Regions from separate parts of the Nocardioides sp. NPDC127514 genome, predicted to be linked through region 1. Evidence: riboswitches for the same ligand, from Rfam matches in the RefSeq annotation. Region 1 holds a riboswitch; the other holds the start of a gene.
The links. Region 1 has a riboswitch for S-adenosylmethionine ahead of ABTX24_RS12765 (aminotransferase class V-fold PLP-dependent enzyme). Riboswitches for the same ligand answer to the same signal wherever they lie in the genome.
Positions count from the first base shown of each region.

Region 2: it holds a riboswitch for S-adenosylmethionine, as region 1 does, so the genes downstream of both, thrC (threonine synthase) here and ABTX24_RS12765 (aminotransferase class V-fold PLP-dependent enzyme) in region 1, are expected to answer to the same signal.

Region 1 is NZ_JBEORF010000014.1:32,072-47,626, reverse strand. It holds gene ABTX24_RS12785 (helix-hairpin-helix domain-containing protein) at 1-519, opposite strand, end outside; gene ABTX24_RS12780 (DegV family protein) at 623-1,483, opposite strand; gene leuS (leucine--tRNA ligase) at 1,535-4,018, opposite strand; gene lplB (lipoate-protein ligase small subunit) at 4,599-5,654, opposite strand; gene ABTX24_RS12765 (aminotransferase class V-fold PLP-dependent enzyme) at 5,854-7,191, opposite strand; SAM riboswitch class IV at 7,235-7,348, opposite strand; gene ABTX24_RS12760 (transglycosylase domain-containing protein) at 7,423-9,885, opposite strand; gene katG (catalase/peroxidase HPI) at 10,016-12,166, opposite strand; gene ABTX24_RS12750 (Fur family transcriptional regulator) at 12,262-12,687, opposite strand; gene ABTX24_RS12745 (MFS transporter) at 12,751-13,941, opposite strand; gene ABTX24_RS12740 (protein kinase domain-containing protein) at 13,983-15,416, opposite strand; gene ABTX24_RS12735 (serpin family protein) at 15,425-15,555, opposite strand, start outside.
Region 2 is NZ_JBEORF010000027.1:64,120-79,674, reverse strand. It holds gene ABTX24_RS21125 (hypothetical protein) at 1-49, opposite strand, end outside; gene ABTX24_RS21120 (uracil-DNA glycosylase) at 106-795, opposite strand; gene ABTX24_RS21115 (LLM class F420-dependent oxidoreductase) at 849-1,844, shown strand; gene ABTX24_RS21110 (FMN-binding glutamate synthase family protein) at 1,909-3,459, shown strand; gene ABTX24_RS21105 (Gfo/Idh/MocA family protein) at 3,574-4,596, opposite strand; gene ABTX24_RS21100 (alpha,alpha-trehalose-phosphate synthase (UDP-forming)) at 4,624-6,105, opposite strand; gene ABTX24_RS21095 (DUF3263 domain-containing protein) at 6,224-6,520, shown strand; gene ABTX24_RS21090 (LytR C-terminal domain-containing protein) at 6,521-7,039, shown strand; gene otsB (trehalose-phosphatase) at 7,132-7,983, shown strand; gene lon (endopeptidase La) at 8,069-10,393, shown strand; gene ABTX24_RS21075 (isochorismatase family protein) at 10,462-11,013, shown strand; gene ABTX24_RS21070 (GlxA family transcriptional regulator) at 11,010-11,921, shown strand; SAM riboswitch class I at 12,017-12,156, shown strand; gene thrC (threonine synthase) at 12,168-13,439, shown strand; gene ABTX24_RS21060 (SGNH/GDSL hydrolase family protein) at 13,492-14,412, shown strand; gene ABTX24_RS21055 (AMP-binding protein) at 14,531-15,555, opposite strand, start outside.

The DNA of each region.
Region 1 (15,555 bases):
CGGCAGCACGACGATGCCGGGCTTGGGCACCTTGCCCTCGACGTCGACCGTCACCGTCCCGGCCGACGCCCCGCCCGACGGCATCGCGGGCGTGCTCCCGGGTGCCACCGAGGCGGTCGGCAGCGCGACCAGCGGGGAGGCCGAGGGCGAGGCCCGGGCGGCCGGCACCACCTCCGGGTCGGCGCGGATCATCCACCAGCAGGCCACCGCCAGCCCGGCGACCAGTACCAGCGAGACGACGACGAGATGCCATGGGCCGAGGCTCACCCGCCCGCGCAGCGGCTCGGGCAGCACCGCATCAGGCGAGATCACGACCTGACGCCGAGACGCGTGGCGTCCCGGGACCGGCACCAGCGGATCCAGCTCCGCGGTGTCGGTCGCTCTCGGCCCGTCCCACCACGGCGGCTGCCAGTCCTCCTCGCCCTCGTCCTCCTCCTTTGGCGGGTCCAGCTCGGCGCGCAGCTGCTCCAGCCGCCGGGCGACGGCATCGGCGTGATCAGAGGTCGGTCGGGTCCGCATGACGCCGAAGCTATGCGCCCGCGCCGACACTTCCGAGCGCGTTCTCAGCGCCTGTGGAGAACCCGATCCTCAACCGCCCCTGTGGACGGTAATCGGCCCAGAATCAGAGCTTGGGACCCACCACGACCGCCACACACCCCGGCCCGACATGCGCACCCAGTACCGCGCCCAGCACCCCGACGCGTACGTCGCCGTTGATCTTGCCGTTCAGCTCGGCGGAGAGTCCCTCGCTCATCGCGGCTGCCCGGTCGGGGCTGCCCAGGTGAGCGACGACGATCTCGACGGCGTCCGCATCCTCGCCCGCCTCGACCCCGAGTGCCTGCAGCCGCGCGATCGCCCGCTCAGCCGTACGCACCCGCTCGTGCGGCACGACCCGCCCGTCCTCGATCGTGAGCAGCGGCTTGACCGCGAGCGCCGTCCCGAGCAGAGCAGCAGCCGCGCCGATCCGCCCGCCCCGGCGCAGGTACTCGAGCGTGTCGACGTAGAAGTAGGAACGAGTGGCGGCGACCCGCGCCAGCGCGGCCTCGCGAGCCTCGGCAGCACTCCCGCCGCGCCCGGCCACCTCCGCGGCAGCCAGAACGGCGAACCCGACCCCGGGTCCGACCACCTTCGTGTCCACGGTGATCACCGGCACCGGAGCCTCCCGCGCCGCGAGCATCGAGGACTCGCACGTCGCGCTCAGCTCCGCGGAGAGGTGGATGGAGACGATCTCCTCGAAGCCCTGCGCCGCGAGCTTCGCGTAGACCTCCGCCAGGAGCGCCGGCGAGGGCCGGGAGGTCGTCACCGTCTTGTGTGCCGCCAACGCCGCCAGCAGCGCTTCGGGCGACGTCTCCTCCACCCCGTCGTCGTACGACGTCCCATCCACGATCACCTGCAACGGCACCGATGTGATCAGCTCCGTGGCATCCCCGAGATCGGATGGAAGCATCGCGGTCGAGTCGGTCACGATCGCTACCCGGGCCATGTCAGAAGCCTACAGATCGACCCATCGCCTCGACAGCGCGAGCCGAGCCGATCAGACGACGATGTTGACGAGCTTCGGCGCGCGGACGATGACCTTGCGGACGGTCTGGCCCTCGATCGCTGCCGCGATCGTCGGGTCGGCCAGCGCGGCGGCCTCCAGGTCGGCCTCGGAGATCGAGGGCGAGACCTCCAGGCGCGCACGCACCTTGCCCTTGATCTGCACGACCGCCGTCACCGAGTCCTCCACGAGCAGGTGGGGCTCGACCGTCGGCCACGCAACCCGCGCAACCGTCGGCTCGTGCCCCAGACGCTCCCACATCTCCTCGGCGGTGTAGGGCGCGACCAGCGAGAGCAGGATCGCGACCGTCTCCGCGGCCTCACGTACGGCGGGGTCGGCGGGACCGACACCGGAGTCGATCGCCTTCCGGGTCGCGTTGACCAGCTCCATCACCCGAGCCACCACCACGTTGAACCGGTAGGACTCGATCAGCTGCTCGGCCTCGGCGACGGTCTTGTGAGTCGTACGCCGCAGCGCGACGTCGCCACCGGAGACGTCGACGCCCGGGGACGACGTCACGTCTCCGGCCAGGCGCCAGGCTCGCTGCAGGAACTTCACCGAACCCGCCGGGGAGACGTCGGCCCAGTCGATGTTGTCCTCCGGCGGGGAGGCGAAGACCAGCGTCAGCCGGGTCGCGTCGACGCCGAACTCCTCCAGCACGTCCGACAGGTTCACACCGTTGCCCAGCGACTTCGACATCTTCTTGCCGCCGTTGATGACCTTGCCCTGAGACAGGTACGCCGAGAACGGCTCGTCCCAGTCGACCAGGCCGATGTCGCGCAGCGCCTTGGTGAAGAAGCGGGCGTACATCAGGTGCAGCACAGCGTGCTCGTCGCCGCCCAGGTAGAAGTCGACCGGGCCCCACTCGCGTGCCAGCTCCGAGGAGAACGCCTGGGTCTCGTCGGTCGGCGACAGGTAGCGCAGGAAGTACCACGACGAGTCGACGAAGGTGTCCATCGTGTCCGAGTCACGCGTGGCCGGACCGCCACACTTCGGGCAGGTGACGTTGACCCACTCCGAGGCCGCGGCCAGCGGCGAGACGCCCTTCGGCTTCAGGTCGGCGCCCTTCAGCTCCGGCAGCTGCACCGGCAGCTGGGCCTCAGGAACCGGCACCTCACCGTCGACCGGGCAGTGGATGATCGGGATCGGCGCGCCCCAGTAGCGCTGCCGCGACAGCAGCCAGTCACGCAGCCGGTAGTTGATCGTGCCCTTGCCGTGGCCCTCGGCCTCCAGCTTCTCGATGATCTTGTGGATGCCGCTCGCCTTGTCGGCGACGCCCTCCAGCTCCGGCGAGTTCACGTACGCGCCGTCACCTGCGGTCGCGACGTACGTCTCCTCGGGGTTGTCCGCGCCCGGCACGTCGACGACGCGGCGCACCGGCAGCGAGAACGCCTTGGCGAAGTCCAGGTCGCGCTGGTCGTGGGCCGGGACGGCCATCACGGCGCCGGTGCCGTAGTCGGCCAGCACGTAGTCGGCCGCCCACACCGGGATCTGCTCGCCGTTGACCGGGTTGGTCGCGGTGACGCCCAGGTCGACACCGGTCTTGGGACGGTCGGTCGCCAGGCGGTCGATGTCGGAGGCCTTGCGTACGTCCTCCAGGTAGCCCTCCAGCGCAGCAGCCTGCTCCGGGGCCACGATCTCCTTGGCCAGGTCGGCATCGGCGGCGACGACCATGAAGGTCGCTCCGTACAGCGTGTCGGGGCGCGTCGTGAAGACGGTGACCTTCTTGGTCCCACCAGTGGTCAGCGAGATCTCGAAGTCGACGTGTGCACCCTCGGACCGGCCGATCCAGTTGCGCTGCATGTTGACGACCTTGCCGATCCAGGTGTCCTGCAGCTGGTCCAGGCCGTTGTAGAGCTCCTCGGCGTACGCCGTGGTCTTGAAGTACCACTGCGTCAGGTCACGCTTGGTGACCACCGCGCCGCAGCGCTCGCACTCGCCGTTGACGACCTGCTCGTTGGCCAGCACCGTCTGGTCGTTGGGGCACCAGTTGACCGGCGACTTCTTGCGGTAGGCCAGGCCGGCCTCGTACAGCTTCAGGAAGATCCACTGCGTCCACTTGTAGTACTCCGGGTCGGAGGTGTGCAGACGGCGCGACCAGTCGAAGGAGATGCCGTAGCGCTTGAACGACTCCGCCTGGGTCTCGATGTTGGCGTAGGTCCAGCCGGCGGGGTTCTCGTTGCGCTTGATCGCGGCGTTCTCGGCAGGCAGGCCGAAGGAGTCCCAGCCGATCGGGTTCAGGACGTCGAAGCCCTTCAGCCACCAGTAGCGGGCCAGCACGTCGTGCAGCGCGGTCACCTCGGCGTGGCCCATGTGCAGGTCACCCGACGGGTAGGGGAACATCGTGAGCGCGTAGCGCTTCTCGGCCCCCTCGCGCTGGCCCGCCTTGAACGGCTCCAGCTTCTCCCAGATGGGGCGCCACTTGTCCTGCAGCTCGGTGACGTCGTACGTCGCGTGCTCGGCCTGCTCCTGCGTCATTGGTCTTTCGTCCTTGTCGAGTGTCGTGCGTCAAGACTGCTTCTGGAACGATCCCTAGAAATAAGAAGGGCCCCTCACATGGAGGGGTAGCCGCGTGACCGGGGTGTGTCCCTCAGGGTCAGCGCGGCTGCCTAAGAAGCAGGACAGACATCTGCATGTGTCCAGGGTAGCCGACCACCGCCGCCATCGTCATACACAGCCCGGCCATACCCCTGCGCGCGGCGCCGGTGACAGGGTCGAAGTCCTCTAGAAAGGCACTTTCGATAGTCCATGAGTTCTGCCCTGCGGATCGACCGACAGAAAATATCGCCGGAGGGGCTCTCACCTATTGCGACGACAAGTTCGAGCGTGCCAAACTGGCGACGCTCCGCTGCTCGTGATGTCGGTCGTGAATGAGGACCCCCCCATCTCATCCAAGGAACGCTCCGAGCAGCGGAGTCCAAATCTTTGAGGCCTGGCGACGAAGTCGCCGGGCCTCAAAACGATTTGGAGATCGAGCGAGCGCAGCGGCTGAGCGGCGGAGCCGCGAAGGCGCGAAGCGGGTCGAGATCCAGTCGCGTACGCGGAGCCAGCACCACGGCTACGGCACCCGACTGACCCATTGCCGTGTGCCGTGCTTGCTCTCGACCAGCGCCGCGGCCTCGTCGATCGTGGCCTGATCCAGGCCGACGTACGCTGCCCCGAAGCTCTGCTCGAACTCCGAGAGCAGGGCGTCGATGACCTTCTCGCGGCTCAGCCCGGTCTGGGAACGGATGGGGTCGACGCGCTTGGCGGCGCTCCGGGTTCCCTTGTCGGACATCTTCTCCCGGCCGATCCGGAGCACCTCGAGCATCTTGTCGGCGTCGATGTCGTAGGCCATCGTGACGTGGTGCAGGACGCCGCCGGGGATCCGCTTCTGGGCGGCGCCGGCGATCTTGCCGACCGGCGAGGCGATGTCGTTGAGACCGGCGTAGGCGGCCTCGATGCCGACGCTGCGCAGTCCGCGCAGCACCCACTCGTCGAGGAAGGCGTACGACTCCTGGAAGGACATGCCGGCCACGAGCGTGTCGGGAACGGCGAGGCTGTAGGTGATCGTGTTGCCCGGCTCGATGAACATGGCGCCGCCACCGGAGATGCGGCGTACGACCTCGATGCCGTGACGCTCGGCGGCGGCCTCGTCGACCTCGTTGGAGATCGACTGGTAGCTGCCGATCACGACCGCGCTGCTGGCCCAGTCCCAGAACCTCAGGTTGGGGGCGCGGCGACCCTCGGCGACCTGGCGGACGATGACCTCGTCGAGCGCCATCTGCATCCGCGGCGACAGCGGCCCGGTCTCCACGATCTCGAGGTCGAGGTCGTCCCAGGTCGTGGCCCGGCCCAGCGCCCGCAGCACCGTCAGGGCGACGTCGCGGGTGCCGAAGCCGACCAGCTCGGCATCGCGGGCGGCGACGTCGAGCACCGCGGTCAGCTGGTCGAGAGAGGCGTCGACCGACTGCCCCTCCAGCGCTTCGGTCAGCCAGCCCAGCGCCTCGTCGGGTTCCAGGAAGAAGTCGCCCGAGAGGACGACGTCGATGATCGTGTCAGCGGAGACTGTCGCGTCGACGACGACCAGCTTGCCGCCGCGTACCTTCCGCTCGCCATGCACTCTTTCACTCACAATTTCTCAACACCGTGAGCGCCCCGAATCATCCCGGCGAGACGTCACCCCGGTCGACCGAGACGTCACTCCGGTCGGCCGAGATGTCACCCCCGTCGGCCGAGACGTCACCAACTGCCAACTCGGCCGACGCAACTGCCCACTCGGCCGACGCAACTGCCAACTCGGCCGACCTACCTGACGCCTCGGCAGGCGTTCCTCAGACGGCCGCTCCGCAGGAGCCGGCGGTGTCGGCGAGACGGGTCAGGCCGGCGGGGCCTACGAGCGGGCGCGGGTCCTCGGCGAGCGTCCAGGCACCGTCGACGAGGACGTAGTCGCCTCGGACGTCACCCGCGAGAAGAGCCCGTACGCCGGCCACGAGCCGGTCCACCTCGGCGACCGAGGTGCCGATCCCGATGCTCGCGCGGACCGCGCCGCCGGTGAGCCCGAGGCGCTTGAGGAGCGGCTGGGCGCAGAAGCGGCCGTCGCGTACGCCGAGGCCGTGCTCGGCGGAGAGGTACGCCGCGACCCGGCCGGGCTCGAACCCGTCGACCGTGAACGTCACGACCCCGACCGGCTCCTCGGAGTCAGGCCACAAGCGCAGGACGTCGACACCCTCCAGCGCGGACAGACCGGCCACGAGACGCCCCCTCAGTGACGCCTCGTGGCGGTCCAGCTCGGCGGGCTCGAGGCCGCCGAGAGTCGTACAGGCAGCGGCCAGGGCAGCGGCGCCGATGACGTTGGGCGAGCCGCCCTCGTGACGTGCGGGGGCGGGCTGCCACGTGGTCTCGACAAGCTCGACCTCCGACGCGTGAGTGACGTCGTCGACGGCCCCTCCCCCGGCAAGATAGGGGGTGCCGACGTCCAGCCAGTCGCGGCGCCCGACCAGGGCGCCGGCGCCGTAGGGCGCGTAGAGCTTGTGGCCGGAGAGAACGACGTAGTCGGCGCCGGTTCCGGCGAGCGAGAAGTGGCGGTGGGCGAGCAGCTGGGCGCCGTCGACGAGGACCCGCGCGCCGTGGGCGTGGGCAAGGGTGACGATCTCGGCGACCGGCAGCGCCTCGCCGGTGACGTTGGAGGCGCCGGTGATCGCGACCAAGGCAAAGGTGTCCCGGGCCAGCTCACCAGCGAGTGCGTCGATCGTGCCGGCGAGGGTGTCCCGGCCGGCGACAACGGTGACGCCGGCCTCGACGCGGCGCCACGGGAGCAGGTTGGCGTGGTGCTCGATGTCGAGGACGAGCACCCGGCCGGGTACGCAGCCGGCCAGCAGGTTCACCGAGTCGGTGGTGTTGCGGGTGATGACGGTGACGTCGTTCTCGCGGGCGCCGACATAGGCGCCGATGGTCGCGCGCGACTCCTCGTAGAGGGCGGTCGAGACCTGGGACAGGTAGCCGGCGCCACGATGCACCGAGGCGTACCAGGGCAGGACCTCGGCCACCCGGTCGGCCACGCTCTGCAGTGCCGGCGCCGAGGCGGCGACATCCAGGTTGGCGTACGTCGTGGTCGTTCCGTCCAGCAGCGGGACCTGCGTGTTCGAGCCGACGAGCGGAAGCAGGGACATGGGGGCACCCTTCGGGTCATGGCTCCCCAGGGCTGCCCGGCGAAGCACGCGCTTGCCCGCGCCACCTCGGCGAGGGCCTGGTCGTCACCCGGAGCACCCCACCGCGTGGGAGGGTTGCCCGCCAGCAAGCCGGGGCTTCGCGCTGGCAGTCGTGACCTTCGCCGACGATGGTGCCGGAGACCGCGTGCCCTCTCCAACTCGTTGTCTCGATCCGTGGGCACGGATCTCACATCACGGACGACCTTCCCAGGGGTTGCCGCCGCCTCCCCAGCCGCCCTCGCCGTCACCCTCGCAGGTGCCGAAGAACTCCGAGACCGGGTCGCACTCCTCGCCGTCGTCCTCCTCCTCCGGCGGAGCGGGCGGAGCGATCAGCTCCTCCTCGTGCCCGGTCTCGGGATCCTGGCCGTCGACGTAGACGGGCTCGGGGAAGTTCTCGACCTCCTTGCCCTCCATGGCCTTCGCCATGATGGCCGCCCAGGTCTCGGTGGGATAGTCGGCACCGAAGTAGGACGGCATCCAGCCGCCGTCGAGCTTGCCCTCGCCGTTGCCGCGCGAGTAGCGCACGGCGGTGGCGATCTGCGGGGTGAACCCGACGAACCACGACGAGCAGACGTACTGCGCGCTGGTGCAGGTGCCGGTGCCGGTCTTGCCGGCCACCGGGCGGCCGATGCTCTGGGCCTTCTGGCCCGAGCCGCTCTGCACCACACCCTGCATCGCGTACGTCACATCGGCGGCGATGTCCTCGGAGATCGCGTGCCGGGCGTTCTTCCGGCCGTTCCAGCTGTAGAGGACGTTGCCGGCGCGGTCGCGGACCTTCTTCACCACGTGTACGTCGTGGCGGTAGCCGCCGTTGGCGATCGTGGCGTAGGCGTTGGCCATGTTGATCGGGCTGACGTTGGCGCGGCCGAGGGCGATCCGGTCGTCGGTCTGGTGGTCGAAGTCGGTGGTGGTGCTGGGGATCCCCGGGAACTTCGGGTCCGCCTTCGCCGGCGCGACCCCCGCGGCGACCGCGGTGTCGTAGATCGCCTTGCGGCCCTCCTCGGGGCCACCCATCGACTCGGTCATGTCGATGTAGGCCGTGTTCACCGACTGCTCCATCGCCTTGAGCATGGTGATGTGCTGGCCGTAGTCCATCCCGTCCGCGATCCCGGCCTGCTCACCCTCGTTGACCACCTCGGAGCCGGCGTAGGTCGTGAACGGCGAGTCACCGGCCCACGTCGAGTTCAGCGAGTAGCCCTTCGCGATCGCCGCCGCGGTGGCGAAGGCCTTCATCGTCGACCCGGCGTGACCACCGGTCGCGGCCCAGTTGTGCTGGCTGTCGAGGTAGTCCTGGCCACCGTAGAAGCCGAGCAGCGCACCGGACTCGACGTCGACCGAGGCGGTCGCCACGTGCAGGGCGTTCTTCTGCTCGGGGTCGCCCTTGACGTACGCCTTCCGGTTCTTCGGCTTCACGGTCTTGGCCGCGGTCGCCGACGCCTTCATGACCTTGGGCGACAGCGTCGCGGTGATCCGGAGGCCACCGCTGTCGATCTTCTCCTCGGTGAACAGCGGCTTGCCGTCGGCGCCCTTCAGGCCGAGCAGCTCGGCCTTGATCATGGTGAGCGCGTGGCCGCGCTGACCGCCGAGCCGGCTCGGCACCGTCTTCGCGGGGAACTTCGGCAGCGCGTCCTTCACCTTGTCGGCGTCGGCCTGCTTCAGATAGCCGAGGTCGACCATGCCGGAGAGGACGTACTGGTAGCGGCCGAGCAGCTTCTCCTCGCCACGGAAGGTGCTGCTGGCGGGGTCGAAGCCGGCCGGGTTGTTGAGGATGGCTGCGAGCGCGACCGTCTCCCGCAGCGAGAGGTCCTTGGTGGACTTCGCGAAGTAGGCCTTCGCGGCCGCCTCGATGCCGTAGGCGCCGCGGTTGAAGTAGATCGTGTTGAGGTAGTCGGTGAGGATCTGGTCCTTGCTCTTCTGCCTGGTCAGCTTCAGGGCGATGACCGCTTCCTTCAGCTTGCGGGAGTAGGAGCGCTCGGCGCTGAGGTAGTAGTTCTTGACGTACTGCTGGGTGATCGTGGAGGCGCCACCCGAGGTGCCCTCGGTGGTGTTGGAGAAGGCGGCCCGCACGATGCCCTTCACGTCGACGCCGCTGTTCACGTAGAACGTACGGTCCTCGGCGGCCACCACGGCGTGCTTGACGGTCTCCGGGATCTCGTCGGCCTCGAGCTTGATCCGGTTCTGGTCGCCGTCCTGGTAGCGGCCGAGCTCGGTCTTGCCGTTGCCGTAGTAGACGAAGGAGGTCTCGACCTCGAACTCGGCGTTGGGGTCCGGCACCGTGATCCGGTTGTAGGCCACGATCGCCGTCACCGACCCGATCAGGGCGATGGCCAGGAACCCGACCAGCGCCACCTTCGCCGTGACCTTCCCCCAGCGGCGCCAGGTCGTGGCCGGTGGACGACCGCCGGTGCCCCTGGATCCGGTGCTCCGGGTGGCCCACTTCTCGGCTGCCCAGGCCTTGGCCGGCTCGAGCTTGGCGAGCAAGTCGCGGGCCGCGGACGGCTTGGGATCTGCCCGACGCGCACCCGGCCGGCTGGGCACGACCCGAGGCGGCTCGGGCGCGATCCGAGGACCCTGCGCGGCGGGCGGAGGAGGCGGTCGCCACGACGGCGGCGGGCCGGTCGGACCCTTCGGAGGCTCGGCGCTCCGGTGTTCCATTGCTCCACCTGACCTAGGCGACTGACTGCGGCGGCCGTTGATCCTACCCGGGTGGGTATGACAAACGGAGGCCGACCCCACAAGGGGCCGGCCTCCGTGTCAGGCGTACGCCGCGGCGTACGGCCTCAGATCACTTCTTGAGGTCGAAGCGGTCGTTCTCCATGACCTTGACCCACGCCTTGACGAAGTCGTTGACGAACTTCTCCTTGGCGTCGTCGGCACCGTAGACCTCCGCCAGGGCGCGGAGCTCGGAGTTGGCACCGAAGACCAGGTCGACGCGGGAACCGGTCCAGCCGTTGGAGCTGGTGTAGGTCGCCTCGTCGGCGGACGGGGTCCACTGCTGGTCGTAGTCGAGCAGGTTGACGAAGAAGTCGTTCGTCAGCACGCCCGGGGTCTTGGTGAAGACACCGAGGTCGGAGCCGTCCCAGTTGTTGCCGAGCACGCGCAGGCCGCCGACCAGAACCGTGGCCTCGGGGGCCGAGAGGCCGAGGAGGCTCGCCCGGTCGAGGAACAGGAACTCGGTGGGGAGGTTGAGGAACCCGGAGTCGTAGTTGCGGAAGCCGTCGGCGACCGGCTCGAGCCAGGCGAAGTTGTCGACATCGGTCTGCTCCTGGGTCGCGTCGACGCGGCCGGCGGAGAACGGGACCGTGACGTCCTGGCCCGCGGCCTTGGCGGCCAGCTCGATGCCCACGCCACCGGCGAGGACGAGCACGTCGGCGAAGGAGACACCGGTCGCGGCCGCGATCTCCTCGTACTTCGCGAGGACCGGCTTGAGCTCCTCGGGCTGGTTGACCTTCCACGAGACCTGCGGCTCGAGCCGGATACGACCGCCGTTGGCGCCACCGCGGTGGTCGGACGTACGGTGCGTGGCCGCCGCCTTCCACGCGGTGGAGACCAGCTGCTGCACGCTCAGACCGGACTCGGCGATGGCCGCCTTGGCTGCGGAGATCGCGGCCTCGTCGGTCGCGCCGCCCTCGGCCGGGAGCGGGTCCTGCCAGAGCAGGTCCTCGGCCGGGACCTCGGAGCCGACGTAGCGGCTCTTCGGACCCATGTCGCGGTGGGTCAGCTTGAACCAGGCACGGGCGTACGCGTCAGAGAAGGCCTCCTGGTCGTCCCTGAAGCGGCGCGAGATCTCGTCGAACTCCGGGTCCACGCGCAGCGCCAGGTCGGAGGTGAGCATGCGCGGCTCGCGCTTGCCCTCACCGTGCGCCTCGGGGACCATGTCGGAGCCCGCGCCGTTCTTCGGACGCCACTGCTTGGCGCCAGCAGGCGACTCGAACAGCTCCCACTCGTAGGCGTAGAGGATGTGGAAGAACTCGTTGTCCCAGCGGGTCGGGTGGTAGGTCCAGGTGACCTCGAGGCCCGAGGTGAGTGCGTCCGCGCCGACACCGGTGCCGTGGCCGTTCTTCCAGCCGATGCCCTGGTTCTCCAGCGGCGCGGCCTCCGGGTCGGGGCCGACCAGATCGTCGGGGTGGGCGCCGTGGGTCTTGCCGAAGGTGTGGCCACCGGCGATGAGGGCGACGGTCTCCTCGGAGTTCATCCCCATGCGGCGGAAGGTCTCCTTGATGTCCACCGCGGACTTCATCGGGTCGGGCTCGCCGTTGGGGCCTTCCGGGTTGACGTAGATCAGACCCATCTGGACAGCGGCCAGCGGCGCCTGCAGGTCGCGGTCGCCGGTGTAGCGCTCGTCGTCGAGCCAGACCTTCTCCGGACCCCAGTAGATGTCGTCGTCGGACTCCCAGACGTCCGCGCGACCGCCCGAGAAGCCGAAGGTCTTGAAGCCGCCCTCCTCCATCGCCACGTTGCCCGCCAGAACCATCAGATCGGCCCAGGAGAGGTTCTTGCCGTACTTCTTCTTGACCGGCCACAGCAGACGACGGGCCTTGTCGAGGGAGACGTTGTCCGGCCAGGAGTTGAGCGGCGCGAAACGCTGCTGGCCACGGCCGGCGCCACCGCGACCGTCGTGACTGCGGTAGGTGCCGGCGGCGTGCCACGCCATCCGGACGAAGAGCCCGGCGTAGCTACCGAAGTCAGCCGGCCACCAGTCCTTGGAATCGGTCATGACCGCGGCGATGTCCGCCTTGACGGCAGGCAGGTCCAGGGACTCGAAAGCCTTCGCATAGTCGAAGTCCTCGCCCATCGGGTCGCTCACAGGGGCGTCCTTGGCGAGAATCTTCAGGTTGAGCTTGTTCGGCCACCACTCCTGGTTGGCACTGCCGGCGGTGGGGTGAACGCGGCCTGCGTTCATCACCGGGCACTTGCTCACGGCCTCTTCAGACATGAGATTCCTATCCGTTTCTGATCGGACTGGCTGCTGCCAGACGCTGTGATTCACATGTGTTGCGCCGGCCGATGACAGCTCGGCCGGCGCGGGCTCTACCCCTGGGACAGGCTGCAGTCCGCGCAGGTGCCCCAGTAGATGACCTCGGCCTCATCGACCGTGAAGCCGTTGTCATCAGATGCCGTCAGGCAGGGCGCATGGCCGACAGCGCAGTCGACGTCGGCGATCGCCCCGCAGGAGCGGCAGACCACGTGGTGGTGGTTGTCCCCGACCCGGGTCTCATAACGAGCCACCGAGCCGGACGGCTGGATGCGGCGTACGATCCCGGCCGCCGAGAGGGCGGCGAGGGAGTCGTAGACGGCTTGATGGGAGACGTCCGGAAGCCGCTCGCGCACCGCGCCGAGGATGGTCTCGGTGTCGGCGTGCGCGTTCTCGGTGACGGCCCCCAGAACGGCCACTCGCGGGCGAGTGACGCGCAGGGAGGCACCTCTCAGCAGCTGTTCGTAGTCCGCGTTCCCCACGCCTCAGACACTACGCCAATTCTTGAATGAGTCAAGAAACGGCGAGGAAATTTCTGACGGAAATCAACCCAGTTTCACGGTCTCCGGAGACTCCGGCGCCGGACGGGTCGCGAAGCGGCCCGCCATCAGCGGGATCAGCACGGAGATGGCCAGCGGGATGACGAACATCGAGCGCTCGCCGAAGACCTCGGCGACCGCGGCGATCAGGGAGGCGGCGGCGAGATAGCCGGCGTAGTTGGCGAGGTTGACCCGGGCGATCGCGTCCTCGGCGTTGTCCGGGGAGATGTGCGCGGCGGCGACGAAGGACTGCGGCGGGACCATCGCCAGGCTGCCGCCGAGCACGGCGAAGCCGACGGCCGCCACGCTCCAGTGCGGGGCGACGACGATCAGCACCAGCGCACCGACGCCGACGATGCCGCCGGTCCGGATCACCCGCTCGGGACCGAAGCGGGCGACGAGGCGGTCGCCGGGGAGGCGTACGGCCAAGAGCACCAGCTGGTAGGCGGCGTAGATCGCCGGCGCGACCGCCGCCGCGGCCCCGAGTCCGTCGACGACATAGATCCCGCCCCAGGCGGAGGCCGCCGAGTCGATGAACCACATCGCGAACGTCGGCACCGCGACCAGGAGGAGGGGCAGCCACGGCAGCGGGGGCTTCGGGTGCTGCGTACCGCTGGTCCGTTTCTCCGCCGCGTCGACCGCCTCCGGCGGCAGCAGGAGCCGGAACGTGGCGAGGTTGGCGGCCAGGCCGATGACGGCGATGGGGATCATGTCCAGACCCAGAGGTACGCCGAGGGCGATCGTCGCGGTCGCATAGACGGCGCCGAGGACGGCCGCCGCGCTCCACATCGCGTGGAACCCGTTCATCAGCGGGCGTCCGTACGCGTCCTGGGTGGCCGTGCCCTGCATGTTCATGGAGGCGTCGACGCCACCGAGGAAGAAGCCGTAGACGCCGTTGAGCACCAGCAGCGTCACCATCGTCGGCGCGAAGGCGGGCGCGACCGCGGCCAGCGAGGCCCCGCCGAGCATCAGCGAGAGGGTCGCGGCGCTGCCGATCCTGGTGGCGAGGTGACCCGCGACGACACTGCCGATCGCCCCGACCGCGGTGGTGATGCCGAGCACCACGAACACGTCGCCGGCGCTGAGGTCGAGCTTCGTCGCGATCGACTCGAGCCTGGTGATCAGCGAGGCGAAGGTCAGTCCCTGGATCGCGAAGGCGACGAAGACCGCCATCCGGGCCAGCTGGAGTCGGGTCATGGACGCGAAGTCTGCACCTTCACGTCGCGTTGGTCGAGGGGTCAGTTGCCCTTCAGCAGGCCGTCGAGGATCTTCTCGCCGTCCTTGCCGTCACCCTTGCTCAGGCTGTCGAACTCCTCGCGGAGCTGCTCCATCTCGCGCTTGGCGCTCTCGCCCTTCTCGACGAGGTCGCGGATCTGCTGGATCTGGTCCTCCCACTCCTGGGACTGACCCTCGTCGATGACGTTCCAGCCCTCGAGGTTCTCGCGCCAGCGGTCGAGCCGGTCGAGACGGTTGAGGGTCTTGTTGTCCGCCGTGTCGACGGGCTCGTCGGCGGAGTTGTCGGTGTTGTCCGAGTTGTCGGTGTTGTCCGCGGTGTTGGAGTTGTCGGAGCTCTGGGACGGCTGGGCCTCGGCGGGAGAGGGCTCGTAGGCGGCCAGCCAGGAGGCGGCGAAGACGCACGCGATCACGATCGCGACCGCGCCGAGGAGGCGGCCGGTCGGGAACTTCCGCAGCGACCTCGGGCGCGGCCCGCGGACCGGAGGCGGGGTGCCAGGGCTGGGCAGGACGCCGGTGCGGGAGTTGGCCAGCGCCATCGGCTCGTCGAGCGGGCGCGGCGCCATCGCCTGGGTCGGCCGCGGCGCCTGCCCGGCGGAGAGCCGGTCGGTGGCGTCGGGGTCGGCTCCGCTGAGGACATAGCCGAGCTCGTGACCGACCTGGTCCATCGAGGGCCGGGCGGCCGGGTTCTTGTCGAGCATCCGGGTGACCAGCCGCGCCAGGGGCGCGGGCACCGCCCGGAAGTCGGTGATGCGCGGCACCGGCTCGCTGAGGTGCATGTGCAGGATCTTGACCGGGTGCGGCGCGGAGTAGGGCACCTTGCCGGTGAGCATCTCGAAGAGCACGCAGCCCAGCGAGTAGACGTCGGCGGGCGGCCCGACCGGGTCGCCGGAGGCCTGCTCGGGCGAGAGGTAGGACGGGCTGCCGATCACGTGGCCAGTCTGGGTCAGCCCGGCGTCGACCCCCGTCATGGCGTACGCGATGCCGAAGTCGAGCACGGTCAGCCGGCCGTCACCGTCGAACATGAGGTTGGCCGGCTTGATGTCGCGGTGCACCACACCGACCCGGTGGGCGGCGCCGAGCGCACCGGCGACCTGGCGGGTGTATTCGACCGCCATGTCGACCGGCATCGGGCCACGCTGCTGCAGCGGCTCGGCCAAGGTGGGCCCGGGCAGCAGCTCCATCACCAGGAAGACGTCGTTGTCGTCGCTGCCGGCGTCGAAGATCTTGACCACGTCGTCGTGGACGACCCGGGCGGTCGAGAGCGACTCACGGCGGAACCGCTCGGCCATCGTGGGGTCGTCCACGTCCCGCATCAGCTTCACCGCGACATCGCGGTCGAGGACGGTGTCACGCGCCCGCCAGACCTCGCCCATGCCGCCGGCTCCGAGCAAGGTGAGGAGCCGGTAGCGGCCGGCGATCGGGGGAAGCTCGTCCATGCCGGAAATTATGCCGGGGTCACCCAGGAGCCGAAGAGCGGGATACCCTCCCAGGCTCCCCCGCGTGCGACCGCCACCACCGCGTGCGGCCGGTCGAACCTCAGGTCGATCTGCCGCACCGTCGTCTCGCGCGGCGCCG
Region 2 (15,555 bases), on a different contig from region 1:
TGAGCCGCCGTGACACCGACAGCGTCGGTCCGGTCGTGTTCTCGCCCACGTGACCCCCGTTCACCGCGCCGATGTGCCGATGGGGCGACCCTCATCAGGCAGAGCCTAATCGGGAAGGGACCAGTCGACCGGGGAACCGCCCTGCTCGACCAGGAGGGCGTTGGCGCGGGAGAACGGCCGGGACCCGAAGAACCCCCGGCGCGCGGAGAGCGGCGAGGGGTGGACGGACTTGATCGCGGGCACCCCGTTGAGCTGTGGCTCGAGATTCTGCGCGTGCCGGCCCCACAGGATCGCGACCAGCGGTCCGCCGCGTCGGCCGAGGACGTCGATCGCCCGCCCGGTGACCTCCTCCCAGCCCTTCTTCGAGTGGGAGGCGGGAGCACCCGGCCGCACCGTCAGCGAGGTGTTGAGCAGCATCACCCCACGGTCGGCCCAGGCCGACAGGTCGCCGTGCTCGGGCATCTTCAGGTCGAGGTCGGTGGCCAGCTCGGCATAGATGTTCCGCAGCGACGCCGGCAGCGGACGTACGTCCTTCTCGACCGCGAAGCTGAGCCCGATCGGGTGCCCGATGGTCGGGTAGGGGTCCTGGCCGACGATCAGGACGCGTACGTCTCGCAGCGGGCGCCGGAAGGCGTTGAAGATCCGGTCGCCGTCGGGAAGGTAGGGACGCCTGGCCGCCAGCTCGTCGCGCAGGAAGCGGCCCATCTGCTCGATCTGCGGCTCGGCCGGCGCCAGCGCCTCGGCCCAGTCGGCAGCCATCAGGCCCTTGTCCACGAGTCCGGCGAGTGCGCTCATAGTCGCTCAACATATCGTTCGCCACCCACACCGGCGCTGGATAGGTTGGATGCATGAAGTTCGGACTCTTCATCCCGCAGGGATGGCGCTTTGACCTCGTCGGCATCGACCCGGCGGACCAGTGGACGACGATGAAGGAACTCGCGCTGCACGCCGACTCGGGCGAGGCGTGGGAGTCGGTCTGGGTCTACGACCACTTCCACACCACCCCGGAGCCGTCCGACCAGGCGACCCACGAGGCCTGGTCGCTGATGGCGGGTCTGGGCGCGGTGACGTCACGGGTGCGCCTCGGGCAGATGTGCTCGTGCATGTCCTACCGAAACCCGGCCTACCTGGCGAAGGTCGCTGCGACCACCGACCACATCAGTGGCGGCCGGGTCGAGATGGGCATCGGCGCGGGCTGGTACGAGCACGAGTGGCGGGCCTACGGCTACGGCTTCCCCGAGGCGCGCGACCGTCTCGGGATGCTCCGCGAGGGCGTTCAGATCTTCCAGCAGGCCTGGACCAAGGGCATCTCGTCGCTGGACGGGAAGTACTACCAGGTCGACGGCGCCATCTGTCAGCCGCTGCCGCTGCAGCAGGGCCGATCCGGCATTCCGCTGTGGATCGCCGGCGGCGGCGAGAAGGTGACCCTCAAGATCGCGGCCCAGTACGCCGACTACACCAACTTCGCCGGCGACCCGGAGACGTTCAAGTCCAAGTCCGACATCCTCGCGGGGCACTGCGAGAACCTCGGCCGCGACTTCTCGGAGATCACCCGCTCGTCCAACTACAACGTCTTCATCGGCGAGACCGAGAAGGACGTCCAGGACAAGATCGACTGGTACGCCGACCACCTCGCCAAGTCGCTCGGAGAGGCCGCCGGCGCGGAGCATGCCCGCCGCAGTGGCGTCCAGGGGCTGGCCGGCACGCCCGAGCAGATCGTGGAGAAGCTGAAGTCGATGGAGGAGCTGGGGATGACGTACGCCATCACCTACTTCGGAGACGCCGCCTACGACCGCTCTTCGATCGAGCTCTTCGAGTCGAAGGTCGTTCCCGAGTTCGCCTGAGTGACGCCCGGCGACACGGTCGCGGACTTTTACAACGAGGAGACCGCCCGGTAGGAAGACGTACATGAAGATGACGACCCTCCTCGGGGGAGTGGCAGTTGCCGCCGGCGTGGTCGCCGCGCGCGACCTGACCCAGCGCAAGCACGCGATCCTGCGGAACTTCCCGGTGATCGGGCACGCGCGTTACCTGATGGAGAAGATCGGGCCGGAGCTGCGGCAGTACATCGTGACCGGCAACGACGAGGAGAGGCCCTTCAGCCGTGACCAGCGGCGCTGGGTCTACGCCTCGGCCAAGGAGCAGAACAACTACTTCGGCTTCGGCACCGACAACGACATCGAGCACACCCAGGGCCACATCCACATCAAGCACCGTACGTTCGCCGACTCCCTGCCCGATGACCACGACCGGGCCGCCAGGCTCCCGTCGGCGAAGGTGCTCGGAGGTCCGCGCGGGCGCGCGAAGGCGTTCCGGCCGGAGTCGGTCGTCAACATCTCGGCGATGTCGTTCGGGTCGCTGTCCGGGCCGGCGATCACGGCGCTCAACCGGGGTGCGTTCAAGGCCGGCGCGATGCACAACACCGGCGAGGGTGGCATCTCGTCCTACCACCTCGAAGGTGGTGCGGATCTGGTGATGCAGATCGGCACCGCGTACTTCGGGTGCCGGAACGCGGACGGCACCTTCTCGATCGATCGGCTCAAGGAGCGGGTCGCCACCGCGCCGGTCAAGGCGATCGAGATCAAGCTCTCCCAGGGCGCCAAGCCCGGCCTCGGTGGACTGCTGCCGGCGGCCAAGGTGACCCCGGAGATCGCCGCGATCCGCGGCATCGAGGTCGGCAAGGACTGCGTGTCGCCGTCTCGCCACTCCGCCTTCCACGACGTCGACTCGATGCTCGACTTCGTCGAGATGATCGCCGCCGAGACCGGGCTGCCGGTCGGCATCAAGTCGGCGGTCGGTGAGATGGAGTTCTGGCGGGAGCTCGCCGCCAGAATGCGCTCGGGGGAGCGGGGCGTCGACTTCGTCACCGTCGACGGCGGCGAGGGAGGCACCGGCGCCGCGCCGTTGATCTTCTCCGACGCGGTCGCGATGCCGTACCGGATCGGGTTCTCGCGGGTCTACGGCACCTTCGCCGAGCTCGGCCTGACCGACTCGGTCACCTTCATCGGCTCGGCCAAGGTCGGTCTGCCGGAGAACGCCGCCGTCGCCTTCGCGCTCGGCGCCGACATGGTCAATGTCGGCCGCGAGGCGATGATGTCGATCGGCTGCATCCAGGCTCAGAAGTGCCACGACGACACCTGTCCGACCGGCGTCGCGACGCAGAGCAAATGGCTCTCCGGCGGCCTCGACCCGCTGGACAAGGGCGACCGCTGCGCCAGCTACCTCAGGACCCTGCGCAGGGAGCTGACGAAGGTCTCCGCCGCCGTCGGCGTCGCCCATCCCGGTCTGATCACGCCCCACGACATCGAGGTCATGAACGGCGACTACGAGTCACGCACCCTCGCCGGTGTCTACGGCTACAAGGACCACTGGGGCGCCCTCGGCCCCGAGATCGCCCGCGAGCTGCTCGCGGTCGTGCAGCCGCACCGCACGTTCAACGAGAAGCCGAACACCGCCTGAGAGCCGAGCCGTCAGGTACGTCGGCCGAGACGTCACTCGCGTCGGTCGAGTCGGCACCTGGGTGCCAACTCGACCGACGCAGCTGACGTCTCGGCCTGCGGGGGTGACTTCTCGTCAGGACTCGCTCGCGTAGCGGGCGCCGATGGACTCGCGGATCATGTCCATCTGGCGCATCAGACTGAGCGTCTGGCTGTGGGGCACCAGCGGGGACTCCAGAAGACCCTCGCGCAGGCAGCGCTGCACCTCGGCGATCTCGTTGCCGTACGCCGCGCCGATGACGGGCTCGTCGCCGACGATCTCGACGGGCTCGTCGCCGTTGGCGGGCTTGAAGACGGCCGAGGACGGGTGGTGGAAGTCGGTCAGCTCGATGCGGCCCTGGTCGGTGGCGATGGCCGCCGAGCGCGAGGAGTAGGAGGTGACCGAGGAGACCATGGTGGAGAGCTCGTTGCCGGCGTACTTCCCGGTCATCACCAGGTCGAGGTCGAAGGTGCCGCCGTCGGCCCCGGTGCCGATGTTGGCCTGAGCGGTCAGCGCGCGGGCCTCGCCGAAGAGCAGGTGGGCGAAGGTGAGCGGGTAGATGCCCATGTCGAGCAGCGCGCTGGCTCCGAGCGCGGGGTCGAGGAGGCGCTGGTGCTGCTCGGGGTCGGCGACGAAGCCGAGCTCGGCGTGTACGTGTCGGGGGACCCCGAAGCGGCCCGACTTCACGTCGGTGACGAGCCGCCGGATGATCGGGTTGGTCGCCATCCACATGGCTTCCATGAGGAAGAGCTTCTTGGAGATGGCCAGGTCGACCATCTTCTGCGAGTCGGCGGCGTTGAGCGTCAGCGCCTTCTCGCACAGCACGTGCTTGCCGGCCTCGAGCATGAGGGTGGCGTGCTCGAGGTGGTGGGAGTGGGGGGAGGCGACATAGACGACGTCGACGTCCTCGTCGGCGGCGAGCTCCTCATAGGAGCCGTGCGCGCGGACCGGGCCGTTGGCGGCGTACTCCTTCGCGAACGTCTCCGCGGACTCCGTGCTCCGGGAGCCGACGGCCGCGAGCCGGCCGTCGGGGACGAGCATCAGATCGGTGGCGAGGGAGTGGGCGATCCGGCCGGTGCCGAGAATTCCCCACCTGATCGGGTCAGAGTTGGTGGTCACGCGACGACTCTAGCCACCTGGCCGGTCCTAGTGGGCGTTGGGCGGAAGGACGTTCTTGGTGTGGCTGCCCTGCACCCCGGCGAGCTCCTCGAGGAAGGAGTCGGCCCAGTAACGTACGTCCTTGGAGGCGACCTGCTTGCGCATCGCCCGCATCCGGCGGGTGAGCTCCTTCGGCTCGGCCTTGTACGCCTCGAGCAGCGCGGCCTTCATCCCGTTGATGTCGTAGGGGTTCACGAGCCAGGCCTGGCGCAGCTCCTCGGCCGCGCCGGCGAACTCGGAGAGCACGAGGGCGCCGTCGTTGTCGTAGCGGCAGGCGACGTACTCCTTCGCGACCAGGTTCATGCCGTCGCGGTAGGGAGTGACGACCATGATGTCGGCGGCGCGGTAGAGCGCGGCCATCTCCGCACGGGGGAGCGAGGTGTGGAGGTAGGAGATCGCGGGACGGCCGATGCGGCCGAGATCGCCGTTGAGCCGGCCGACGAGGCGGTCGATGTCGTCGCGCAGCTTGCGGTACTGCTCGACGCGCTCCCGCGAGGGCACTGCGACCTGGACGAAGATCGCGTCCTCGACGTCGAGCTCGGTGTCGCGGAGCATCTCGCCGTAGGCACGCAGCCTGGCGTAGATGCCCTTGGTGTAGTCGAGCCGGTCGACACCGAGCAGGATCTTCTTCGGGTCGCCGAGCTGCTGGCGGATCTCCTTGGCACGCTGGTTGATGGCCTCGTCGTGGGCCATCTCGTCGAAGCCCACGAAGTCGATCGAGATCGGGAAGGCGGCCGCGTGCACGGTGCGCCCGTCAGGGAGATAGACCAGGTCACGATGGGTCTTGTGGCCCACGCGCTGGCGCACCAGGCGGACGAAGTTCTGGGCCGCCTGCGGCAGCTGGAAGCCGACCAGGTCGGCGCCGAGGAGGCCCTCGAGGAGCTGGCGGCGCCAGGGGACCTGCTGGAAGAGCTCGGCCGGTGGGAACGGGATGTGCAGGTAGAAGCCGATGCGTAGGTCGGGGCGGAGCTCGCGCAGCATCTGCGGGACCAGCTGGAGCTGGTAGTCCTGCACCCAGACGGTCGCGCCCTTCGCGGCGACGTCCGCGCACTTCTCGGCGAACCTCTGGTTGACGCGCTGGTAGCCGTCCCACCACTCGCGGTGGAACTCCGGCTTGGCCACGACGTCGTGGTAGAGCGGCCACAGGGTGCCGTTGGAGAAGCCCTCGTAGTGCTCCTCGATGTCCTGAGCGGTCATCGTCATCGGCAGCAGGTGGAGCCCGTCGTCCTCGAACGGCTCGAGGTCTTCGTCGGTGCCGCCTGGCCAGCCGATCCAGACGCCGTCGTTGGCCCGCAGGACCGGCTCGAGGGCGCTGACCAAGCCTCCTGGGGAGCGCCGCCACGCCTTCGTTCCGTCCGGCATCTCCACACGATCCACGGGGAGCCGATTGGCCACGATTACCAGGTCAGCCTGCACATCTCCGACTGTAATGGACCGGCGCCAGGTTCGGCGCCGAGTCGTTCCACCCATGACTTCCGGCCCTCTGATGCGAATACCTGTCGAGTAACACGCCGGGAGGGTGAACCACAGCGGTGTAGTTCGGCGCGTTAGGGTGTGGTCAGATGCAGACGACACCGGGGGACGAGGAATGAGCGCTGTCAACGTGCAGGTCACAGGCCCAGGCGAGGACCCCCCGAGCCTCAGCGAGCGAGACAAGCAGATCCTCGACTTCGAGCGTCAGTGGTGGAAGTACGCCGGAGCCAAGGAAGCCGCTGTGCGTGAGGCGTTCAACATGTCCGCCACCCGTTACTACCAGGTGCTCAACGCTCTCATCGACAAGCCGGAGGCGCTTGAGGCCGACCCTCTGCTGGTACGCCGCTTGCGGCGGCTCCGCGCGGCCCGGCAGCGTCAGCGCTCGGCGAGACGGCTCGGTTTCGAGGTCTGAATGACCGGCTGCGTACGTCCTTCGAAGGGTGAGCGTGGCGTTGCGCTCCCCACACCCGTCATCGCGCTGAGCGTGGTGGCCGTGGTCGCCGCGGTGATCATCTTCTGGATCACCGGTGGCGACGAAGATGAGGGCAAGGAGATCGCCCAGGCCGGCGGCAGCCCCTCGGCTTCGGCGTCGGCCTCGCCGAAGGCGGCCAAGGCGGAGGAGAAGAAGCCGGCGAAGGCCGAGCCCTCGCCCGTCGACCGTGCCAAGGTCAGCGTCGAGGTCTACAACAACACCAACATCGCCGGCCTGGCCGGTGAGGTCGCGGCCAAGGCGACCACGGTCGGGTGGAACGTCGTCGGCGAGGACAACTGGATGGGCTCCATCCCGGAGAACACCGTCTACTACCCGAGCGAGATGAAGCGCGAGGGTCAACAGCTCGCGGACGACCTCGGCATCAAACGCACCCATGTGTCGGTCGAGGGCTCAATGAAGGGCGACCGGTTGACGGTGGTTCTGACCGGGGCTCTCTGAGCCTTTCCGGCCGTTGTCGCGGGTGTGTGATCTACCGCACGGCGGCGACCTCGCGGTCGGCTCCGAGGTGGTTGCCGTGTCACAGTTGAGGCATGGCCGAACTCCAGCCTGATGGCACCGCAGGAGAGCAGAAGTACGCGGCGATCGCGGCTGCTGCCGCCGAGACCCTCGTCGGTCTCGACTTCGACGGCACGCTCTCCCCGATCGTCGAGGATCCGGCCGCGGCTCGGATCCATCCGGACGCGGCCGCGGTCCTGATCGCGCTCGCATCCCGGGTGAAGGCACTGGCCATCGTCACCGGCCGACCGGCCGGACAGGTCGTCGAGCTCGGCGGGCTGGCCGCGATCGCCGACGCGCTCGCGGAGGCGGGCAAGGAGCTGTACGTCTTCGGGCAGTACGGCAACGAGCGCTGGAGCGGTGCCGACCGGGTCGTCGTCGGCCCGCCGCCGCCCGACGGCCTGGCCGCCTTCGAGGCGGCGCTGCCGGGGGTGCTCGCCGTTCACGGGGCGCAGGACGCCTACATCGAGGAGAAGGGTCTCGCCGTCGGGGTGCACACCCGCCGGTTCCCCGACCCCGACGGCCTCGCCGCGCGCCTGCTTCCGCCGCTGACCGAGCTGGCCGGCGAGCACGGGCTCGTGATCGAGCCCGGCAAGCAGGTCATCGAGGTGCGTGCCCCTGGCACGCACAAGGGTCACGCGATCGACGCGCTGATCTCGGAGGTCTCGCCCGGTGCGATCCTGTTCGGCGGCGACGACCTGGGTGACATCGAGGCGTTCGAGGCGGTCAGGGCCTGGGGAAAGACCACCGGATCGGCGACGCTGCTCGTCTACTCCCACGCCGGGCCCGACCGGGGTCCGCTCGCGGACCTCGCCGATCTCGAGGTGCAGGGGCCGGAAGGCGTACTGGGGCTGCTGCGTGAGCTGACCGCCGACGCCGTCCGCTGACAGCGAACACGATAACCGGAGGGAACATCCGGTTGCTCCCAGAAGTTGAGCCAGTATCACTCAACTCTTCTAGGAGGGTCCGCAAATGGACAAGCTTCCTGTGCTGTTCGTCTCGGATGTCGTGGTCCTGCCGGGGATGGTCGTGCCCATCGAGCTCGACGAGGCCGCGCAGGCTGCGATCGACGCCGCCCGGGCCGGCTCGGAGAGCCGGCTGCTGGTCGCGCCGCGGCTGGGGGACCGGTATGCGACGTACGGCGCTGTGGCCACGATCGAGCGCGTCGGCCGGTTCCGGGGCGGTGAGCCCGCGGCGGTGCTGAGGGCCGTCGGCCGCGCGAAGATCGGCTCCGGCGTGACCGGCCCCGGTGCTGCGCTGTGGGTCGAGGTCGAGACCGCCGCCGAGACGACCACGGAGCACGCGAAGGAGCTGGCCGAGGAGTACAAGCGGCTGGTCGTCGCGGTGCTCCAGCGTCGCGAGGCGTGGCCGGTCATCGACCAGGTCAACCGGCTCACCGAGCCGTCCGAGATCGCCGACACCGCCGGCTACGCGCCCTACCTCGACGACGAGGCGAAGCGTGAGCTGCTGGAGACGCCGTCGGTCGAGGAGCGGCTCGAGAAGGTGATCACCTGGGCCAAGGACTACATCGCGGAGTCCGAGGTCAGCGACAAGATCGCCGAGGACGTACGCGAGGGCATGGAGAAGACGCAGCGGGAGTTCCTGCTGCGCCAGCAGCTCGCCGCGATCCGCAAGGAGCTCGGCGAGGGCGAGCCCGAGGGGTCCGACGACTACCGGGCCCGCGTCGAGGCCGCCGACCTCCCCGAGGCCGTACGCGAGGCCGCGCTGCGCGAGGTCGACAAGCTCGAGCGTGGTTCCGAGCAGAACCCCGAGACCGCCTGGATCCGCACCTGGCTGGACACGGTGCTGGAGCTGCCGTGGTCGGTCCGGACCGAGGACTCGACCGACGTGGTTGCGGCTCGTGAGGTGCTCGACGCCGACCACCACGGCCTCGAGGAGGTCAAGGACCGGATCGTGGAGTACCTGGCGGTGCGGACTCGACGTGCCGAGCGGGGCCTGCAGGTCATCGGTGGCCGGGGCTCCGGTGCCGTGGTGCTGCTCGCCGGCCCGCCAGGGGTCGGCAAGACGTCGCTGGGTGAGTCGGTCGCGCGTTCGCTCGGACGGAAGTTCGTCCGGGTCGCGCTGGGCGGTGTCCGCGACGAGGCCGAGATCCGTGGTCACCGGCGTACCTATGTCGGGGCTCTGCCCGGCCGGATCGTGCGGGCCATCAAGGAGGCCGGCTCGATGAACCCGGTCGTGCTCCTGGACGAGGTCGACAAGGTCGGCTCGGACTATCGGGGCGACCCCGCCGCTGCACTGCTGGAGGTGCTCGACCCGGCGCAGAACCACACCTTCCGCGACCACTACCTCGAGCTCGACCTGGACCTCTCCGACGTCCTGTTCATCGCCACCGCCAACGTGGTCGAGCAGATCCCGTCGGCGCTGCTGGACCGGATGGAGCTGGTCACGATCGACGGCTACACCGAGGACGACAAGGTCGCCATCGCCCGTGACTTCCTGCTGCCCCGGCAGCTCGAGCGCGCCGCGGTGACCTCCGAGGAGGCCACGGTCACCGACGACGCGCTGCGTGAGCTGGCCGCGAACTACACCCGCGAGGCAGGCGTACGCCAGCTCGAGCGGCTCATCGCCAAGGCGCTGCGCAAGGTGGCGACGCGGCTGGCCACCGGTGCGGAGCACGTCGAGATCGGCCTGGACAACCTCAAGGACCTGGTCGGACGGCCTCGGTTCACGCCGGAGTCGGCGGAGCGTACCTCTGTCCCGGGGGTCGCCACCGGACTGGCGGTGACCGGGCTCGGTGGGGATGTGCTCTTCATCGAGGCGTCCTCGGCCGAGGGGCAGACCGGCCTCAACATCACCGGTCAGCTCGGCGAGGTGATGAAGGAGTCCGCGCAGATCGCGCTCTCCTTCGTCCGCTCGCACGCCGCCGAGCTGGGCGTCGACCCGGCTGTGCTCGACCGCTCGCTCCACGTCCACGTGCCCGCGGGTGCGGTCCCCAAGGACGGCCCGAGCGCCGGCATCACGATGGTCACCGCCCTCACCTCTCTCGCCACCGGTCGCCCGGTGCGCAGCGAGGTCGGCATGACCGGTGAGGTCTCGCTCTCCGGGCGGGTGCTGCCCATCGGCGGCCTCAAGCAGAAGCTGCTCGCCGCCCAGCGAGCCGGCCTGACCGAGGTCTTCGTGCCCCAACGCAACGAGCCCGACCTGGACGAGGTCCCCGACGAGGTGAAGCAGGCCCTGAAGATCAACCTGGTGAGCGATGTCAGGGATGTCGTACGCGGCGCTCTCGCGCCTGCTGAGGGAGAGGCCACCACCCAGAGCACGGTTGCCGCTGCCTGACCGGATCGTTCCGGATGCTGCCCGCTTGATGCCTCGTGCGTCGAGCGGGCAGCTCGCACACTGGGGACATGAGCAACCGAGCGCTTCTCGTCATCGACATCCAGGAGTCCTTCCGGCAGCGGGAGGTATGGCAGCAGACTCTTCACCCCGACATCGCCGACCGCGCCGACCGGCTGGTGAGCCTCGCGCGGGCCGCGGGCGACCTGGTGGTCTGGGTGGTCCACACCGAGCCCGGCAGCGGCGGCGTCTTCGACCCGGAGTCGGGTCACGTTCGCTACCTCGACGGGCTCAGCGGCCCCGAGCCGGGCGATGTCGAGCTGCGCAAGACCGCCCACAACGCCTTCACCACGACCAACCTGCAGCAGGTGCTGACCGAGCGCGGGATCACCGAGCTCGTGGTGTGCGGGATCCGCGCCGAGCAGTGCGTCGAGACCACCGCGCGGGTCGGCTCCGACCTCGGCTACCGGGTCACCTATGTCGCCGATGCCGTCACCACCGAGCCACTGGGCGGGCTCTCGGCCGAGGAGGTCGTGGAGCGTACGAAGCTCGTGCTCAGCGGCCGGTTCGCCGAGATCGCGACCATCGATGATCTGGAGGCTGTGGCAGCATCTGCGGCATGACCGCAGTCGTGTTCGTGCTGCTGCCCGGCGTACATCTGCTCGACCTCGCCGGGCCGGCACAGGCGTTCCACACCGCGGGCAACCTCGGACACCCCTACGACCTCGCGTACGTCGCGGGTGCCGAGCCGGGGGAGGTGCTCTCCGCGCAGGGTCTGGCGCTGACGGCCACCGCGGAATGGCCCGATCTCGACCCCGGTGACCTGCTCGTCGTGCCGGGCTGGCGAGCGGCGTACGACCTCGTCGCCGGCCCCCGGCTCAGCCGTGATGCCGCCGAGCGGCTGCGTGCCCATCATGCGGCCGGGGGTGAGGTGGCCAGCGTCTGTGCCGGCGCCGACGCCCTCGGGCAGGCGGGCCTCCTCGACGGACGTCGCTGCACCACTCATCACGATCTCCAGGACGCGCTGTCACGGCGCTACCCGAAAGCCCGGGTGGTGCGCGACGTGCTCTTCACCAGCGATGACCGGATCGTGACGTCAGCAGGCATCGCCAGCGGCATCGATCTGAGCCTGCACCTGCTCGCGGTACGCCACGGACCGGCGCTGGCGGCTCGCGTGGCCCGCGACATGGTCGTCTACGCGCGGCGCAACGGGGACCAGCCGCAGGAGAGCGTCCTGCTGCGCCACCGGAACCATCTCGACGACACCGTCCACCATGTGCAGGACGTCATCGACGCCCGGTTCGCCGAGCCGCTCCCGCTCTCCGCTCTGGCGGACGGTGCGGGGGTGAGCGAACGCACCTTGACCCGCGCCTTCGTCGCGGCGACCGGTCTGACTCCGCTCCGCTACCAGCAGGCTCTCCGTCGCGAACGGGCCGACCATCTGCTGGCCGCGGGCACCACGATGGAGTCGGCCGCTCGAGCGGTCGGTTTCGACGACGCCCGGATGCTGCGCCGCCTCCGATCGCGCTGATTGAGGACCCCGCCGGTGTCCAAATGGTGGACACTTGGTCCGCGGAGTGGAACCCGGGTGTGTTTCAGGCAAGTTGCCTGCCGTACGATCGGTATCGCTCATCGAGAGGGACTGAGGGAACGGCCCAGTGAAGTCCCGGCAACCGACCACGAGCCTCCTCCCGGCCATCGGGTAGGGCGTGGAGCAGGTGCTAATTCCGGCCCGGCGCGAGAGACGTGATCGGGGAAGATGAGGAGGAGGTTTCTCATGAGCGCTGCGACCACGGAGACGAAGGGCCTGCGCGAGGGTGCTTTCGGCAACGCCTCGGCGCTGTCGTGCCGGGAGTGTGGGCACCAGATCGAGCTCGGACCGCATTACGCCTGTCCGGAGTGTTTCGGGCCACTGGAGGTGGCCTATGACTTCCCGGCCGTGACCCGCGAGGAGATCGAGGCCGGACCCCGCAACATCTGGCGCTACAAGGCCCTGCTGCCGGTGCCCGACGACATCGAGCAGAGCCCCAACACCGAGCCCGGCTTCACCCGGCTGCTGGACGCGAAGAACCTCGCGCGTGAGCTCGGCATCGAGAAGATCTGGGTGAAGGACGACTCGACCAACCCGACCAACTCCTTCAAGGACCGCGTGGTCGCCTGTGCTCTGAGCGCCGCCCGCGAGCTCGACGCCAAGGTCTTCGCCTGCCCCTCGACCGGCAACCTGGCGAACGCCGTCGCTGCCGCCGGCGCCCGCGCCGGGATCCCCACCGCCGTCTTCATCCCCAGCAACCTCGAGCAGCCCAAGCAGGTCAACTCCGCCGTCTTCACCGACAACCTGATCGCCGTCGACGGCAACTACGACGACGTCAACAAGCTCGCGCAGGAGATCGCCGCGGAGGAGGACGGCTGGGCGTTCGTGAACGTCAACGTACGTCCCTTCTACGCCGAGGGCTCCAAGACGCTCGGCTTCGAGATCGCCGAGCAGCTCGGCTGGCGCCTGCCCGACCAGATCGTCATCCCGGTGGCCTCCGGATCCCAGCTGACCAAGGTCGACAAGGCCTTCAAGGAGCTGATCAAGCTCGGTCTGGTCGAGGAGAAGCCCTACCGGATCTTCGGCGCCCAGGCCACCGGCTGCAACCCGGTCGCGACCGCGTTCAAGGCCGGCGTCGACGCCATCCGCCCGGTCAAGCCCGACACGATCGCCAAGTCGCTCGCCATCGGCAACCCGGCCGACGGCATCTACGTCCTCGACGCCACCCGCTCCTCCGGCGGTGCTGTCGAGGAGGTCACCGACGACGAGATCCGCGCCGCGATCGTGCTCCTGGCCCGCACCGAGGGCATCTTCACCGAGACCGCCGGTGGCACCACGCTCGCGGTCACCAAGAAGCTCGTCGACAACGGTCTGCTCGACCCGAGCCTGGAGACGGTGATCATCAACACCGGCCACGGTCTCAAGACGCTCGACGCGGTCAGCGGCATCGTCGGCCCCCGCGCCACCATCGCCCCCAACTACGACGCCTTCGAGGAAGCCGGGCTCTCCCAGGCGTAGGACCTGCGTCAAGGAACCTTGCGTTCACACTCGTGCGCTACAGATAAGGAATGTGAGCAGCGCGAAGACGAGTGAAGAGGCCAGGTGGCTCGGCATGGTCGCCGCCACAGCTGGAGTCGCCGGCGCAGTCGGTGTGGTGGGTGCGGCGGCCGGTGCCGGGTTCGTGACGTTGCTGAAGAGACAGGCGGCGCACGCGCGCGACGTGATCGGCAAGCCGCTCGGCGAGGAGGCGATCGACGCCGACAAGGTCTACAAGAAGACCTACGGAGGTACGCCGGTCGAGCTCCTCATCCTCGGCGACTCGATCGCCGCCGGGCTGGGTGCGGAGACCAGGGGCGGCACCCTCGGGGCCCGGCTGGCCAAAGGCACGGCCAAGGCTCTGCTGAGGCCGGTGCGGCTGCGTACCGCGGCCGTGGTCGGCGCCGAGACGTCGATGGTCCCCGCGCAGCTCGAGTCGCTGCCGGAGGGCTACCGGCCCGACGTGGCGGTGGTCATCGTCGGTGGCAACGACGTCACCCACCGGGTGCCGCAGAAGGACTCCACCCGGGTGCTGGGGGAGGTCATCGACGCCCTGCGCGAGCGTGGCGCCGAGGTCGTGGTCGGAACCTGCCCGGACGTGGGCGCGGTCAGGCCGCTGCCCCAGCCGTTGCGCTCGCTCGGGCGCAGGATCGCCAAGCAGCTGGCCGACGGCCAGCGGGAGACCGCGCTGGCCAAGGGTGCCCACGTGGTCTCACTCTCCGACGTGGTCGGGCCGTTCTTCATCACGAACCCCGACGAGATGTTCGCGATCGACCACTTCCACCCCAGCGCGATGGGCTACAAGCGCACCGCCAAGGCGATGCTGCCCTCCGTCCTCGCTGCCCTCGGGCAGATCCAGCAGGTCCCGTTCGGACACCACCTGCCCGAGCTCCCGCCCGAGGCGACCGAGCCGCCGGATCCCGACACGAACACCGGTCGAGTCGGCTCGTCGTAACGCGCCGACTCGGCGCGTCTGTCCCGCTAAACGATCCCGAGTCGGCGCCAATGTCCCAGCTGCTTGGGACATTCGCGCCGACTCGGTGTCCGGCGGCGGGGCAGTTGCGCCGACTCGGCTACTTTTCGGCTGCCACGTCCTCCGGGCTCTTGCCGCCGGTGCTGAGCATGTCGGCGGTGAGGCCGGTGGCGGCGCGGTAGTCGACGGTCCCCGCAGGCGTACGCGGCACCGACTCGACCAGCAGGACGAGCTTGGGCTCGTGCGACTCCCCGAGCCGGTCGCGGGCGTGCTTGCGCAGGTCGGCAGCCGTCGTCTCGGTCGACGGGGTCAGCTGCACCAGCGCCGCGACCTGCTGGCCCCAGCGCGGGTGGGGCATGCCGAAGACGGCGGCGTCGACGACGTCCTCGTGGGCGAGGAGCACGCCCTCGATGGTCTCGGGGTGGATCTCGAGGTCACCGGTGCGTACGAGCGTGGCAGCTCTGCCGAGCAGGGTGATCGAGCCGTCCTGCTCGCGGCGGGCGAGGTCGCCGGGGAAGGTCCAGCGGCGGTTGTCGATCAGCTTGATCGCGGTGGCGGAGCGGGCGTTGTCCTTGTAGTAGCCGAGAGCCGAGGGGCCGGAGCGGGCCAGCAGGCCCTCGACGCCGGGAGCCGCCGGGGTGAGGTCGGGGTTGAACACCTCCACCTCAGGACCCACCATGAACCGCGCCTCGCCGGGCACGAGCGGGGATCCGTCGTCGGCGCGGGAGCCGGTGACGCCGGTCTCGAGGGTGCCGTAGGAGTCGACGATGACCCGGCGGGCGAAGGCGTTGCGCAGGGTGCCGAGGACACCGTCGGAGAGCGGCGCCGCAGTGTTGGAGACCCCGGCGAGCGAGCGCAGCGGCCAGCGCTTCTTGCCGGTCAGCCGGGCGTTGGCCACCGGCCGCGCCTGGGCGTCTCCCAGCAGCGTGATCGCGGTCGCGCCGGCCTGCTCGGCGAGGTCGAGGAAGGCCTCGGCGGAGAAGGTCGGAGAGGTGTCGAGCACCGCGGTGCCGCCCGCGACCAGTGCCCGCAGGAGCAGCAGCTGGCTCTGCCCGTGCAGCAGCGGACCGCCGGCGAGCAGGACGACACCCGAGTCACGAGCGGCCGCCTCGGCGGCGAGCCCCT